Linked DNA regions of Alkaliphilus metalliredigens QYMF. Each later gene encodes a partner of the first gene's protein in a complex. Links are inferred from orthologs where the notes say so. Each region holds a gene or a part of one and is shown in the gene's direction. Other genes may lie near its edges.

Region 1 (6,201 bases):
TCAGACTATCAACCCACGGGAGATCAACCAAAGGCCATTGAAGCATTAAGCCAAGGAATTAAAGAAGGCCTTAGGGATCAAGTACTGCTAGGTGTAACGGGATCAGGAAAAACCTTTACAATGGCCAATATTATCCAAGATGTACAAAAACCAACATTAATTATTGCTCATAATAAAACCCTGGCAGCACAGCTCTGTAGTGAGTTTAAAGAGTTTTTCCCAAATAATGCAGTAGAGTATTTTGTGAGTTATTATGATTATTATCAACCAGAGGCCTATGTCGTTCAAAGTGACACCTATATTGAGAAAGATGCTTCCATTAATGATGAAATAGACAAGCTGAGGCATTCTGCTACTTCAGCCCTTTTAGAACGACGGGATGTCATTATTGTGGCCAGTGTGTCCTGTATATATGGATTAGGAGATCCTGCTGAATATAAGAAATTAGTTGTGTCCTTAAGAACTGGGATGACTAAAGATAGGGACCAGGTGTTACGACAGCTAGTTGATATACAATACTTGCGAAATGATATTAATTTTATTAGGGGAACTTTTCGTGTCAGGGGAGATATCGTAGAAATATTTCCTGCCTCTTCTTCGGAGAATGCAATCCGAGTGGAGTTTTTTGGTGATGAAATTGATAGGATTACAGAAATTAATTCACTAACGGGAGAAATAGTGGGACTCAGAAACCATATATCAATCTTTCCGGCATCTCATTATGCCACCAGTGCAGATAAGATTGAAAATGCCATTGAAAGTATTGAGCAAGAGCTCATAGAGCAGGTAGCCTTTTTTAAACAAGAAGAAAAGTTGATTGAAGCCCAGCGAATTCAACAGCGAACCATGTATGATATTGAGATGCTAAGAGAAGTGGGTTTCTGTCAAGGGATTGAAAACTACTCAAGACAGTTAACCGGTAGAAAAGCAGGGAGTAGGCCCTTTACACTGATCGACTATTTTCCAGATGACTACTTAATTATTGTGGATGAGTCCCATGCCACAATTCCACAGGTAGGGGGAATGTATGCAGGGGACCGCTCACGGAAGGAATCATTGATTAATCATGGATTTAGACTTCCTTCGGCTCTAGACAATAGACCACTGAATTTCAAGGAATTTGAAAAGCTTGTGAATCAAATTCTATATGTCAGTGCCACACCAGGTCCTTACGAATTAGAAAGAAATCAAAGAATTGAAGAGCAAATCATTCGGCCAACAGGTCTTTTAGATCCCGTGGTAGAAGTGAGACCCATAGAGGGGCAAATTGACAATTTAGTAGGAGAAATACACAAACGAATCGAAAAAAAACAGCGGGTATTGGTGACGACATTAACTAAAAAGATGTCTGAGGATTTAACTAACTATTTAAAGGAAATTGATATTAAGGTGAGATACCTACATTCAGATATTCTGACCATGGAAAGAATGGAAATCATTCGAGATTTAAGACTGGGGGTATTTGATGTATTGGTGGGAATCAATCTACTCAGAGAAGGCCTAGATTTACCTGAGGTCTCTTTGGTAGCTATTTTAGATGCCGATAAGGAAGGCTTTCTGCGTTCTGCAACTGCATTGATCCAAACAACGGGACGGGCCGCAAGAAATGTAGAAGGCCGGGTGATTATGTATGCCAATCGGATCACCAAATCCATGCAGAAGGCAATTGATGAAACGGAACGACGTAGATTAATTCAAATAGAATACAATGACAAACATCAAATCACACCAAAGACCATTGTGAAAAAGGTAAGAAATGTAATTGAAGCCACAAAGGTAGCTGAAGAGAAAGAGAAATATGGCTTGAATAAAGAGATAGAAGCATTAACCCCAGAAGAAGTAGAAGAGTTGATTCAAAGACTCCAAATAGAAATGATGCAGGCGGCTGACGAATTACAGTTTGAGCGAGCTGCTGAACTAAGAGATCAAGTGAAAAAATTGAAGAAAGTGTACTTTAACGAAGAAGAGGTGTAGATGTGGCAAGAGATAAAATTATTATAAGAGGTGCAAAGGAACATAATCTAAAAAATATTGATATAGAAATTCCAAGGGAAAAGTTTGTGGTCATGACAGGTTTATCGGGTTCAGGAAAGTCATCCTTAGCCTTCGATACCATTTATGCAGAAGGACAGAGAAGATATATTGAAAGTCTATCCTCCTATGCTAGACAATTTTTAGGACAGATGGAAAAGCCCGATGTCGAGTATATTGAGGGACTTTCTCCAGCGATTTCAATCGACCAAAAGACAACAAGTAAAAACCCTAGATCAACTGTAGGAACCGTAACAGAGATCTACGACTATTTACGACTTCTATTTGCAAGAGTTGGAACGCCCCATTGTCCAGTTTGCCATGTTGAGATTAGTCAGATGACAGTGCAGCAAATTGTTGACAAGGTAATGGAATTAGAGGAAAGAACAAAAATTCAGATTCTTGCTCCTATCGTAAGAGGGAAAAAAGGGACCCATCAGAAAACCCTAGAGCAAATTAAAAAAGATGGATTCGTGAGAGTTCGAATTAATGGTGAAGTACGAGAAATTTATGAAGAGATTGAATTAGAAAAAAATAAGAAACACAGTATTGAGGTTGTGGTAGATAGAATTTTAGTGAAACCTGAATCCCAGCAACGTATTGCAGATTCTGTTGAAACTGTACTGAAACTCAGTGAGGGGCTGGTAATTATCGACGTGATTGATCAAGAGGAGTTACTCTTCTCCACTAAATTTGCTTGTCCAGAGCACGGTATTGGAGTGGAGGATTTATCACCAAGGATGTTTTCCTTTAATAGTCCCTTTGGCGCCTGCACAGAGTGTAATGGAATTGGGCATATGAAGGAAGTTGATCCTGACTTGGTGATTCCCAATAAAAAATTGACCCTCCGCCAAGGGGCCATTGCACCATGGTGGACATCCGGTGGAACAAACGACAACACATATTATTTCAAAATGATTGAAAACCTAGCTGAACAATACGGAACCAATGTGGATACTCCAGTAGATGAACTACCACAAGAAATGGTACAGGATATATTGTATGGCTCTAGCAAAAAGGTATACTTCGAATATGATTCTAAGTATGGAGGCGTGAGAAATTATTCTGGAATATTTGAAGGAGTTCTCACGAATCTAACCAGACGATACAAAGAAACAAACTCTGAGTATATGCGTGAAAAAATAGAAGAATATATGGCAGAGCACTCCTGTAAAAGCTGTAAAGGAGCCAGGTTAAAGGACGAGGTTCTTGCGGTAACCCTAGGCGACAAAAATATTAATGATGTCACACAACTGGCCATAAAGGAATGCAAGGCATTCTTTGATCAGCTTCAACTAGATGAACGAAAGACATTTATAGGCAAGCAAGTATTGAAAGAAATTCAAAGTAGGTTAAACTTTTTAATTGATGTGGGACTAGACTACTTGAGTTTGTCAAGAAGTTCGGGAACATTGTCAGGAGGAGAATCTCAGCGTATTCGCTTGGCCACTCAAATAGGCGCAAGTCTAGTGGGTGTACTATACATTTTAGATGAGCCTAGTATTGGATTACACCAAAGAGATAATAATCGTTTGTTGAAAACATTGAGGAATTTAACTGATATTGGGAATACAGTTATTGTGGTGGAACATGATGAAGATACCATGTTTGCCGCAGATCATGTAATTGATATTGGTCCAGGAGCAGGGATCCATGGTGGTGAAGTAGTTGCGCAGGGTGACATTAATGACATCATAAAGGAGCCACGATCCATTACAGGACAATATTTAAGTGGGAAAAAGTTTATTGAAGTGCCTAGGGAACGCAGAACACCAAATGGCAAGTGGGTTACCGTAAAAGGCGCCAAGGAAAATAATCTAAAAAACATTAATGCCAAGTTTCCATTAGGTCTATTTACTTGTGTGACAGGGGTATCAGGATCGGGAAAAAGTACCCTGGTAAATGAAATTCTTTATAAGAGCGTAGCACAGGAGTTAAATCGAGCTAAGGACAAACCAGGAGCCCATAAGAGTATTGAGGGGCTAGAATATATTGATAAAGTAATTGAAATTGATCAAGGTCCAATTGGAAGAACACCAAGATCAAATCCAGCTACCTATACAGGTGTCTTTGATGACATCAGAGATGTATTTGCCCAAACACCTCAATCAAAAATGAGGGGGTATCTAAAGGGGAGATTTAGCTTTAACTTGAAGGGTGGCCGTTGTGAGGCTTGTAAAGGGGATGGAATCATTAAGATTGAGATGCATTTTCTACCTGACGTGTATGTGCCCTGTGAGATCTGTAAAGGGAAGCGGTACAATCGTGAGACTTTAGAAGTTAAGTATAAAGGTAAGACAATTTCAGAGGTTCTGGGTATGAATGTAGAGGAAGCAGTAGGATTTTTTGAAAACATACCCAAAATTCATAAGAAGTTACAAACCCTATATGATGTAGGATTAAGCTATATTAAGTTAGGCCAACCTTCAACCCAGCTTTCGGGTGGAGAAGCACAACGGATTAAATTATCTTCGGAATTAAGCAAACGAAGCACAGGAAAGACTTTATATATCCTAGATGAGCCCACAACAGGTTTGCATATTGCCGACATTCACCGATTGATTGGTGTGCTTCAACGACTAGCGGAAGGCGGTAACACCATTTTAGTCATTGAGCATAACTTAGATGTCATCAAAACCGCTGACCACATTATAGACTTAGGACCTGAAGGGGGTAAAGGTGGTGGCGAAATCATCGCCCAAGGAACCCCAGAGGAAATCAGCGAAAATGCGAAATCCTATACAGGCCATTATTTAAAGAAGGCCTTATCATCTAACCATTAAAAAAAAGGTAGCATTGCTACCTTTTTTGTATGAAGAGATACATATCAATCAACAATGATCCCTCGAACAAGATTCTCTGCAGTTAAAACCATCCCCACAACATCTCCTACCTTGACATCAGAAAAGGCGATATTCCATTGATGATCATTGCGTTGCAGGATGATAATGGCATCTTCCTCTACTAAAAGACCCTCAAATACTTCTCTGCTGTGATGATCTAAGTGCTGTACAATGTCAATGGAACGATTTTCATAGTCGATATGACGAACCTCTCCATAGACAAAGGCCTCTCCATTTAAAGGGTCGGTCTCTGGAATCTGTGTGAAGGCTGTGTCCTTGGATAGAATGGCGGTTTGGGTATTTTCATCCCAATCAACATCGTAACCCAGGGATTCGCTTAAAGCCCGTAGGGGCATATAGAGTCTACCCTCATAGAGAAAAGGTGATTCTTCTAAAGAGAGCAAATCCTTGTGATGTTGTACCTTAAAGTCACCAAAATAGACTTGTATGCTTTGATGATGAGTGCTGGCAAAAACAATAAAACTGCTTAAAAAGAGTAAATAAAGCACAAGTAAAGTTGTGGGTATTTTTTTCATAATCATTCCTCCTAGTAGGATATTTTTTCCATTTATTATTTTAATTGTCTCCGAAGAACCCAGTAAATATACATAGACAAGTGAACTTACGAAACTTGTTCATGAATCAGATCATGCCATGCCACCTAGGTAAACCACTAAAAGTGGAGGTCGTGTATCTTGAAAAGAAAATCACGATACATTGATAACAGTAGGCACAAAGTGATAAAATAGATAATAGGAAAAGAAACAGGAGGCGGAAAATGTTTGACATAAAGGAACAACTAAAGCTATTACCAGATAAGCCTGGGGTTTATTTAATGAAGAATAAAGCCAATGAGATTATCTATGTAGGAAAGGCCATTTCCTTAAAAAATCGAGTAAGGCAATACTTCCAGTCTTCTAATAACCAGCATCCTAAGGTAAGAGCCATGGTAACTCATATTAATTTTTTCGAATATATTGTAACGGACTCGGAGTTAGAAGCCTTAATATTAGAGTGTAATTTAATTAAAGAAAATCGACCTAAATACAATGTACTGCTTAGAGATGATAAAACATATCCTTATATCAAGGTGACCATGAATGAAACATTTCCAAGGGTATTAAAAACCCGTAAGGTGCTAAAGGATAAAGCAAAATATTTTGGTCCATATACCAATATCAGTGCACTAAATGAAACACTAGAAGTGATCCATCAAATGTATCCCATTAGAGTATGTGGTAAAAACATAGAAAAAATGATTGAAAGACAAGAACGACCGTGTCTAAACTATCATATTCGAAAATGTATCGGCCCTTGTACCGGGATG
Region 2 (6,891 bases), 4.0 Mb from region 1 along the record:
TAGGAGAACGGGGGTTGATTGCCTTGGTCCCTTTTATTGAAGAGGCAGCCAAAAGTGGCGTGGCCTTTTTATTAAAAACCTCCTTCATACAGGCCCACTTTGTTTTTGGTTGTGTTGAAGGGGTTTATGATATGATGACATCATCAAAGAAAATTGGTAAATGGGCAGCCCTTGCCAGTATCCTAAGCCATAGCTTTTTTGGCGGCATTACCTATTTCGTTTATACACAAACCCAAGCACTACTTTTGTCCATCATGGCAGCTTGGATCTTCCATAGTGGATGGAATTGGTACATTACAAAATATTTATAGCGGTAGACAAGCCCGGGAGGATGGATCCCGGGCTAAAGCCGTTCGCCAAATTTTAATAAAACTATTCTACCAAGGCAGGTGAAGACCATGGACAAAAAAATGTTATTATCTCCCCTACGACAAAGTCTTGAGTATCATCAACTGCTAGATCGGGTGAATTTAGAAAAGACACCGGTGGCAATACATGGACTCAATGATTCCCAAAAAGGACATATGAGCTATGGCTTGTTTGATGATTCCAATGAACAGGTATGTATCTTAACCTATAGTGAGGTAGAGGCTAGAAAAATTGAGCAGGATTTAAAGTTCTATATCGGAGACCGTGGCCTCTTTTTCCCCTCAAGAGAGGTTATCTTTTATGATTTAAAAGCCCAAACCGACCATGCACAGCAGGAAAGAATGGAAACCCTGCAAAAGATCGCCACAGGAGAAAAACATGTGGTGGTGGCATCCATTGAGTCTCTTTTATTAAAATTGATTCCTCCAGCCCTTTACAAAAAGGATCAGATCAGCTTCAAGGTGGGAGAGAGCATTGACCTCGAAAAGGTCACCGAGACATTTGTGAAGCAAGGATATGAGCGGGTAGAACAAGTGGAGGGAAATGGACAGTTTAGTATCCGTGGGGGTATCATTGACATTTATTCTGGGGGAGAGATATCTCCCTATCGAATTGAGTTGTTTGATGATGAAGTAGACTCCATACGGCAATTTCAGGTAGATACCCAGCGCTCTACTCAAAAGGTACAAGAGCTACTGATTTATCCCGTGGCTGAAACCATCATTGAACCAAGTGCAGTGGAAAGTGTGATTCAGGCCATTGAAGCTGAAGGAGCGGCCTTATCCAAAAAATTAAAGGGTGGCCCCAAGGAGCGGTTGGCTGAAAAGGTGGCGGAGGTCAGTAACAAATTCCGTGAGTTTGGACACTTCAACGGTGTAGAACAATATGCCCCCTATCTTTATGAGCAAGAGGCCTCATTATTAGATTATTTAAATCCCAATGCCCTGGTAATCATAGATGAACCCCAAAGATGTAAGGAAAGGGTCAGGGGCTATGAAGGGGAATTTAAAGAGAATTTTAAGACATTACTAGAGCGGGGAGAAGTGCTTCCCACCCAGGGAAATCTACTTCTTGCCTACGATAAATTAGTGAAAAGTGTATTGGAACGAAGGGTCATTACCCTATCATTACTTCCTAAAAACACACCAGACTTTCCCCCAAAGGAAATTATCAACTTCATGGCACGACCCGTTCAGTCCTTTCATGGGAAAATCAATTTATTGATTGATGAGCTGAAAAGTCTTCAATATAAAGGCTATAAAATTGTGTTACTGCCGGGAACAAAGGAAAGGGCCCTGCGCCTATTGGAGCTTTTGCGGGAAAGGGGAATTCCTGTAGAATTTGTTGTGAGCCATAAAGAAGAGATTGTATCGGGACAAATTTTCATTATGCAAGGAAGCATCAATCGAGGCTTTGAATATTCATCCATGAAATATATGACCATTACAGATTATGAGATTTATGGGGTTCATAAACGGAAGAAGAAGGAACGCAGGCGAAAAGATGCAGTCAGTATTAAATCCTTTGTGGATCTACAGGTGGGAGACCACGTGGTTCATGAGGGACATGGAATCGGTAAATATATAGGCATAGAGGAACTAAGCGTTGAGGGTATCAAAAAGGACTATATTAAAATTCGTTATTCCGGTGAAGACCACCTCTATGTACCTACAGACCAAATGAACCTCATACAAAAGTATATCGGAAGTGACAAAGGCAGCCCTAAACTCAACAAGCTTGGGGGTGTGGAATGGGTCAAGACAAAGGGAAAAGTTAAAAAAGCCATTGAGGATATGGCGGAGGAGTTATTAAAGCTTTATGCCGAAAGAAGAAGAAACAAGGGCCATGCCTTTGGGAATGATGGGGAATGGCAAAAACAATTCGAAGATCTCTTCCCCTATGAGGAAACCCCAGATCAGCTAAAGAGTATCGAAGAGGTCAAGGCTGATATGGAGCAGGAGGGTGCAATGGACCGCTTACTCTGTGGAGATGTAGGATATGGAAAAACAGAGGTGGCTATCCGGGCTGGATTCAAGGCAGTCATGGACAGCAAGCAGGTGGCCTTCCTGGTGCCCACAACCATTTTAGCCCAGCAACATTTTAATAATTTTAAACAACGATTTTCAGGGTTCCCAGTGACGGTGGAAATGCTCAGTCGCTTCAAAACCCCAGCCCAACAAAAACAAGTTTTAGAAGGAGTCAGAACAGGAAATGTGGATGTACTGATTGGAACCCATCGCCTGTTATCCAAGGATATTGAGTTTAAGGACCTAGGTCTACTCATCGTTGATGAAGAACAGCGATTTGGTGTCAAGCATAAGGAACGAATGAAGCAAATGAAGGAGTCCATTGATGTCTTGACATTAACGGCAACGCCGATTCCTAGGACATTGCATATGTCCATGGTAGGGATTCGAGACATGAGTGTGATCGAAGACCCACCAGAGGAAAGATTCCCAGTTCAAACCTATGTGATTCCTTACAATGAATCAATGATCATTGATGCCATCACAAAGGAGATGGCTCGGGGGGGACAGACCTATTATGTATATAATCGAGTGGATGGAATCCATCAAGTGGCAAGAAAGCTACAGGAGTTGATCCCGGAGGCCAGAGTGGCGGTTGGACATGGGCAAATGGGTGAACGAGAGCTAGAAATGCTCATGATGGATTACCTAGACGGGGTATATGATGTGTTGGTTTGTACCACCATCATTGAAACGGGACTAGATATATCCAATGTCAACACCATTATGATCCATGATGCAGATAAGCTAGGGCTTTCTCAGCTGTACCAGCTCCGAGGACGGGTTGGACGTTCCAGCCAGCAGGGCTATGCCTACCTGATGTACCAAAGAGATAAAATTCTATCAGAGGTGGCAGAAAAACGTTTGAAGGCCATTAAGGAGTTTACGGAGTTTGGATCTGGCTTTAAAATTGCCATGAGGGATTTAGAGATCCGTGGTGCAGGAAACCTATTGGGATCTCAGCAGCATGGACATATGGCTTCCATCGGTTATGATCTGTATATTAAGCTACTAGAAGAAACCATGGCAGAAATGAAGGGTGAAGTGGTGGAAAAGTACGAGGACACCAACATGGAACTCAATGTCAACGCCTATATTCCAGAGCGCTTTATTGGTAGTTCCACCCATAAGATTGAAATTTATAAAAAGATTGCTTCCATCAGGAACCAGGAGGATCTCTATGCCATAGAGGAAGAGATTGAAGATCGCTTTGGAGACATCCCCATGAGTGTGAGAAATCTTTTAATGATTTCATATATTAAAGCCCTGGGAAATCAAATTCGTGTTCAAACCATTACCCAAAAAGAAAAGGAAATACGAATACAGTTTACGAGGAGCCAGAAACTGAAGCCCGAAAACATTGGGAGCGTCCTGCATCAATATCCTAGGAAGGTCAGTTTCCATGGAAGCGATCAACCCTATTTGATCTATCAGATTCGAACGGCGGATCAATATAAGCTATTAACAGAGATCAAGGAAGTAATAGAAAAAATTAGTGGTTTCCATAACGAGGCGGATTCGGTATAATGAAAGAAGTAAGCATTGACAGAATGGGAGATGATGAATGTGAAGAAGATAAAAAATAAATCAATTGGTTTATTGACTGCACTGCTTGCGATCATGTTATTGATCACAGCTTGCTCTACCCCTGCACAACTTAGCCAGGATGCTGCGGCTGAAGTAAATGGGGCCACTGTTTCCATGGAAGAGTTTGATAAAACATTGGCTCTTTTTAAACTAAGCTATGAAATGCAATATGGCTATAATGAAGACATTTTCCAACAAGATATTGGCGGGATGACATTATTAGAGAACATCAAAGAAGGCATTATGGAGAAACTGATATCAGATGTATTAATTGCTGAAAAAGCAGTTGAAAGTGGATTAACAGTATCTGAAGAAGAAATTACAGAAGCCTATGAGCCTTATCGAGTGTATGAAGAAAGTGATGAAAACTTCAGTGCATTTCTAAAAGAGAATGAAATTGATGAGACATTTATTAGAGAGCAGGTAAAAAAAGATATCCTTTTATTTAAATACCGAGACTTTTACAATGAAAATTTAGAAATGACAGAAGAAGCAGCTAGAAAGTTTTTTGATGAGAATCCAGAAATGTTCTCAACGCAAGAGGCAAGTGCAAGACATATATTAGTAGCAGATCTGGCACTAGCCGATGAGTTGGTTGTGCGTTTAGAATCCGGTGAAGACTTTGCCACCCTAGCCCAAGAATATTCTACTGACCCAGGCAGTGCAGTACAAGGTGGAGACTTAGGATTTTTCCCAAGGGGAGTCATGGTTCCGGAGTTTGAAGAAGCTTCCTTTACACAGCCCATTGGAGAAGTAGGTGCACCTGTACAAACACAGCACGGATATCACATCATTTTAGTTGAAGATCGTGTTGACAATTCCTATGACTTTGATGAAATGAAAGAATCCATTATGGGTTACCTAAAGAACCTTGAGTTTGAAAAACATTTAGAAGAATTAGTTGGAAATGCAGAGGTTCAGAAAAGAGAATCATTATAGTCATTAAACTTGGTTAAATTTTATAAAAAAATTCCTTCTGTGTATAAAAAGACTTGATTGGTAAAATAATAGCATTACAACCAATTAACCTAACAACATAGGAGGGAATAATATAGTGAAGGCCACAGGAATCGTAAGACGTATTGATGATTTAGGTAGAGTTGTCATCCCAAAGGAGATTCGAAGGACCCTGAGGATTAGAGAAGGAGATCCACTAGAGATCTTCACTGATCGAGAAGGAGAAGTCATCTTAAAGAAGTATTCCCCTATTGGAGAATTAAGTGAATTTGCTACAGAATATGCAGAATCTTTACATGAGGCACTAGGACATATTGCAATGGTTACAGACAGAGATACTGTTGTTTCTGTAGCTGGTGGTTCTAAAAAGGAATATTTAGAAAAAAGAGTCAGTAAATCCTTAGAAAAGGCAATGGAAGAGCGAGAGGTGTCTGTTCTAAATAAAGGGGATAAGCTTCACCCCCTTGTGATAGATGAAGGAGAAGAACCTCGATTTTTAGCACAAGTCATCGCTCCCATCGTCACCCATGGAGATCCAATTGGAAGTGTTATTCTGTGTTCAAAGGACCAAAATATTACAATGGGAGAAATGGAGGCGAAGATTGCAGAAACAGCAGCAGCCTTCCTTTCAAAACAGATGGAGCAATAATACATTGTCAACCCTGGGTTTCGACTCAGGGTTGATTTTTATTTTAAGCACTTGAAATCTTAAACAACGCCCGTTTAAGATTTAAGTGCGCTATGAGTCGGCGCGATAGCGCCAGACGAATTTTAAGCACCAGACGAATTTTGTGGACTGTACGAAGCCCAAAGAATCTGTTATAATTAAGTTTGTCTGAATTTAGACGCTGAAGCGAGCTGTAGGAGGAGTTGTGAGATGAAAAAAGAGACCTTTTTAAAGGGTGCATTTATTTTAGGGATGGCAGGATTAGTTGTAAAAGTATTAGGGGCTTTCTTTCGAATTCCCTTAGGAATTATTATTGGGTCTGAGGGGTTAGGCTATTATCAAGTGGGGTATCCTATATTCACCCTACTATTATCCTTTTCCACCCAAGGGTTTCCTACCGCCATTTCCAAGCTAGTTTCTGAAAAAAGGGCTAAAGGAAATCCAGGAGGAGCCCATAAAGTATTTAGAACGTCATTTTCTATTCTATTAGGTCTAGGCGTCATAGGCTCTTTGACATTAGGCTTTGGAGCGCACTATTTAGTTACAAAGGTAGTACAAAGCCCCAACGCTTACTATGCTGTGTTGGCCTTAGCACCGGCTCTGTTTTTTGTTCCTTTACTAGCCGCATTTAGAGGCTACTTCCAAGGGATGAAAAATATGGCCCCCACTGCAATATCTCAAGTGGTAGAGCAGGCTGGACGCGTGATTTTAGGATTGACGTTAGCCGTAGTGCTATTGAATAGAGGCGTTCACTATGCTGCCGCTGGAGCTGCCTTTGGGGCAACCATCGGAGGCGTTTTTGGGCTCAGCGTGATATCAATTATATATTTAAGACATAAAAAACGAATTCTAGCCCAATTTGATCGTTTACCCGATGAGCAGGAAGAGCCAACAAGGGGAATTATCAAGGATCTTGTGACCATTGCAGTGCCGATTACCATTGGGGGCGCAGTGATGCCATTGATTAATATCGTTGATACCATGATTGTCTTGAGAAGGCTACAGGCCATCGGCTTTACCTATGAGGAAGCAAACAGTTTATTTGGACAACTAACAGGAATGGCAGCAACCCTGGTGAACCTACCACAGGTGCTAACTGTTGCACTGGCCATGAGTATGGTCCCTGTCATTTCCGAATCTAAAACAAGAGGAGATTATGACACAATTAGGGCGGATACCCAATCGGCCATGCGTGTGTCCATCATGATTGGACTGCCAGCAGCCATTGGATTAGCTGTATTGTCAGGACCCATTATGCAACTATTATTCCCTAATGAGCCAGCC

The links.
Region 2: the proteins of uvrA (region 1) and mfd are in contact, whole or in part, in a crystal structure (PDB 4DFC), measured with the Escherichia coli proteins. The link is inferred for Alkaliphilus metalliredigens QYMF from one-to-one orthologs.

Annotation. Positions count from the first base shown.
Region 1 is NC_009633.1:4,220,390-4,226,590, reverse strand. The notes cover bases 1,628-5,014. They hold uvrA (excinuclease ABC subunit UvrA), read left to right. Parts: upstream 1,628-1,976; coding sequence 1,977-4,814; downstream 4,815-5,014. Other genes in these bases: AMET_RS20250 (copper amine oxidase N-terminal domain-containing protein), read right to left, coding at 4,859-5,014; uvrB (excinuclease ABC subunit UvrB), read left to right, coding at 1,628-1,974. Also shown: more of uvrB, read left to right, coding at 1-1,627; more of AMET_RS20250, read right to left, coding at 5,015-5,410; excinuclease ABC subunit UvrC, read left to right, coding at 5,653-6,201. UniProt on the Escherichia coli protein: The UvrABC repair system catalyzes the recognition and processing of DNA lesions. UvrA is an ATPase and a DNA-binding protein. A damage recognition complex composed of 2 UvrA and 2 UvrB subunits scans DNA for abnormalities.
Region 2 is NC_009633.1:175,645-182,535, forward strand. What follows is about bases 47-4,123. They hold mfd (transcription-repair coupling factor), read left to right. Parts: upstream 47-398; coding sequence 399-3,923; downstream 3,924-4,123. Other genes in these bases: AMET_RS00865 (hypothetical protein), read left to right, coding at 47-311; AMET_RS24015 (peptidylprolyl isomerase), read left to right, coding at 3,963-4,123. Outside these bases: more of AMET_RS00865, read left to right, coding at 1-46; more of AMET_RS24015, read left to right, coding at 4,124-4,922; spoVT (stage V sporulation protein T), read left to right, coding at 5,038-5,589; AMET_RS00885 (putative polysaccharide biosynthesis protein), read left to right, coding at 5,818-6,891. UniProt on the Escherichia coli protein: Couples transcription and DNA repair by recognizing RNA polymerase (RNAP) stalled at DNA lesions. Mediates ATP-dependent release of RNAP and its truncated transcript from the DNA, and recruitment of nucleotide excision repair machinery to the damaged site.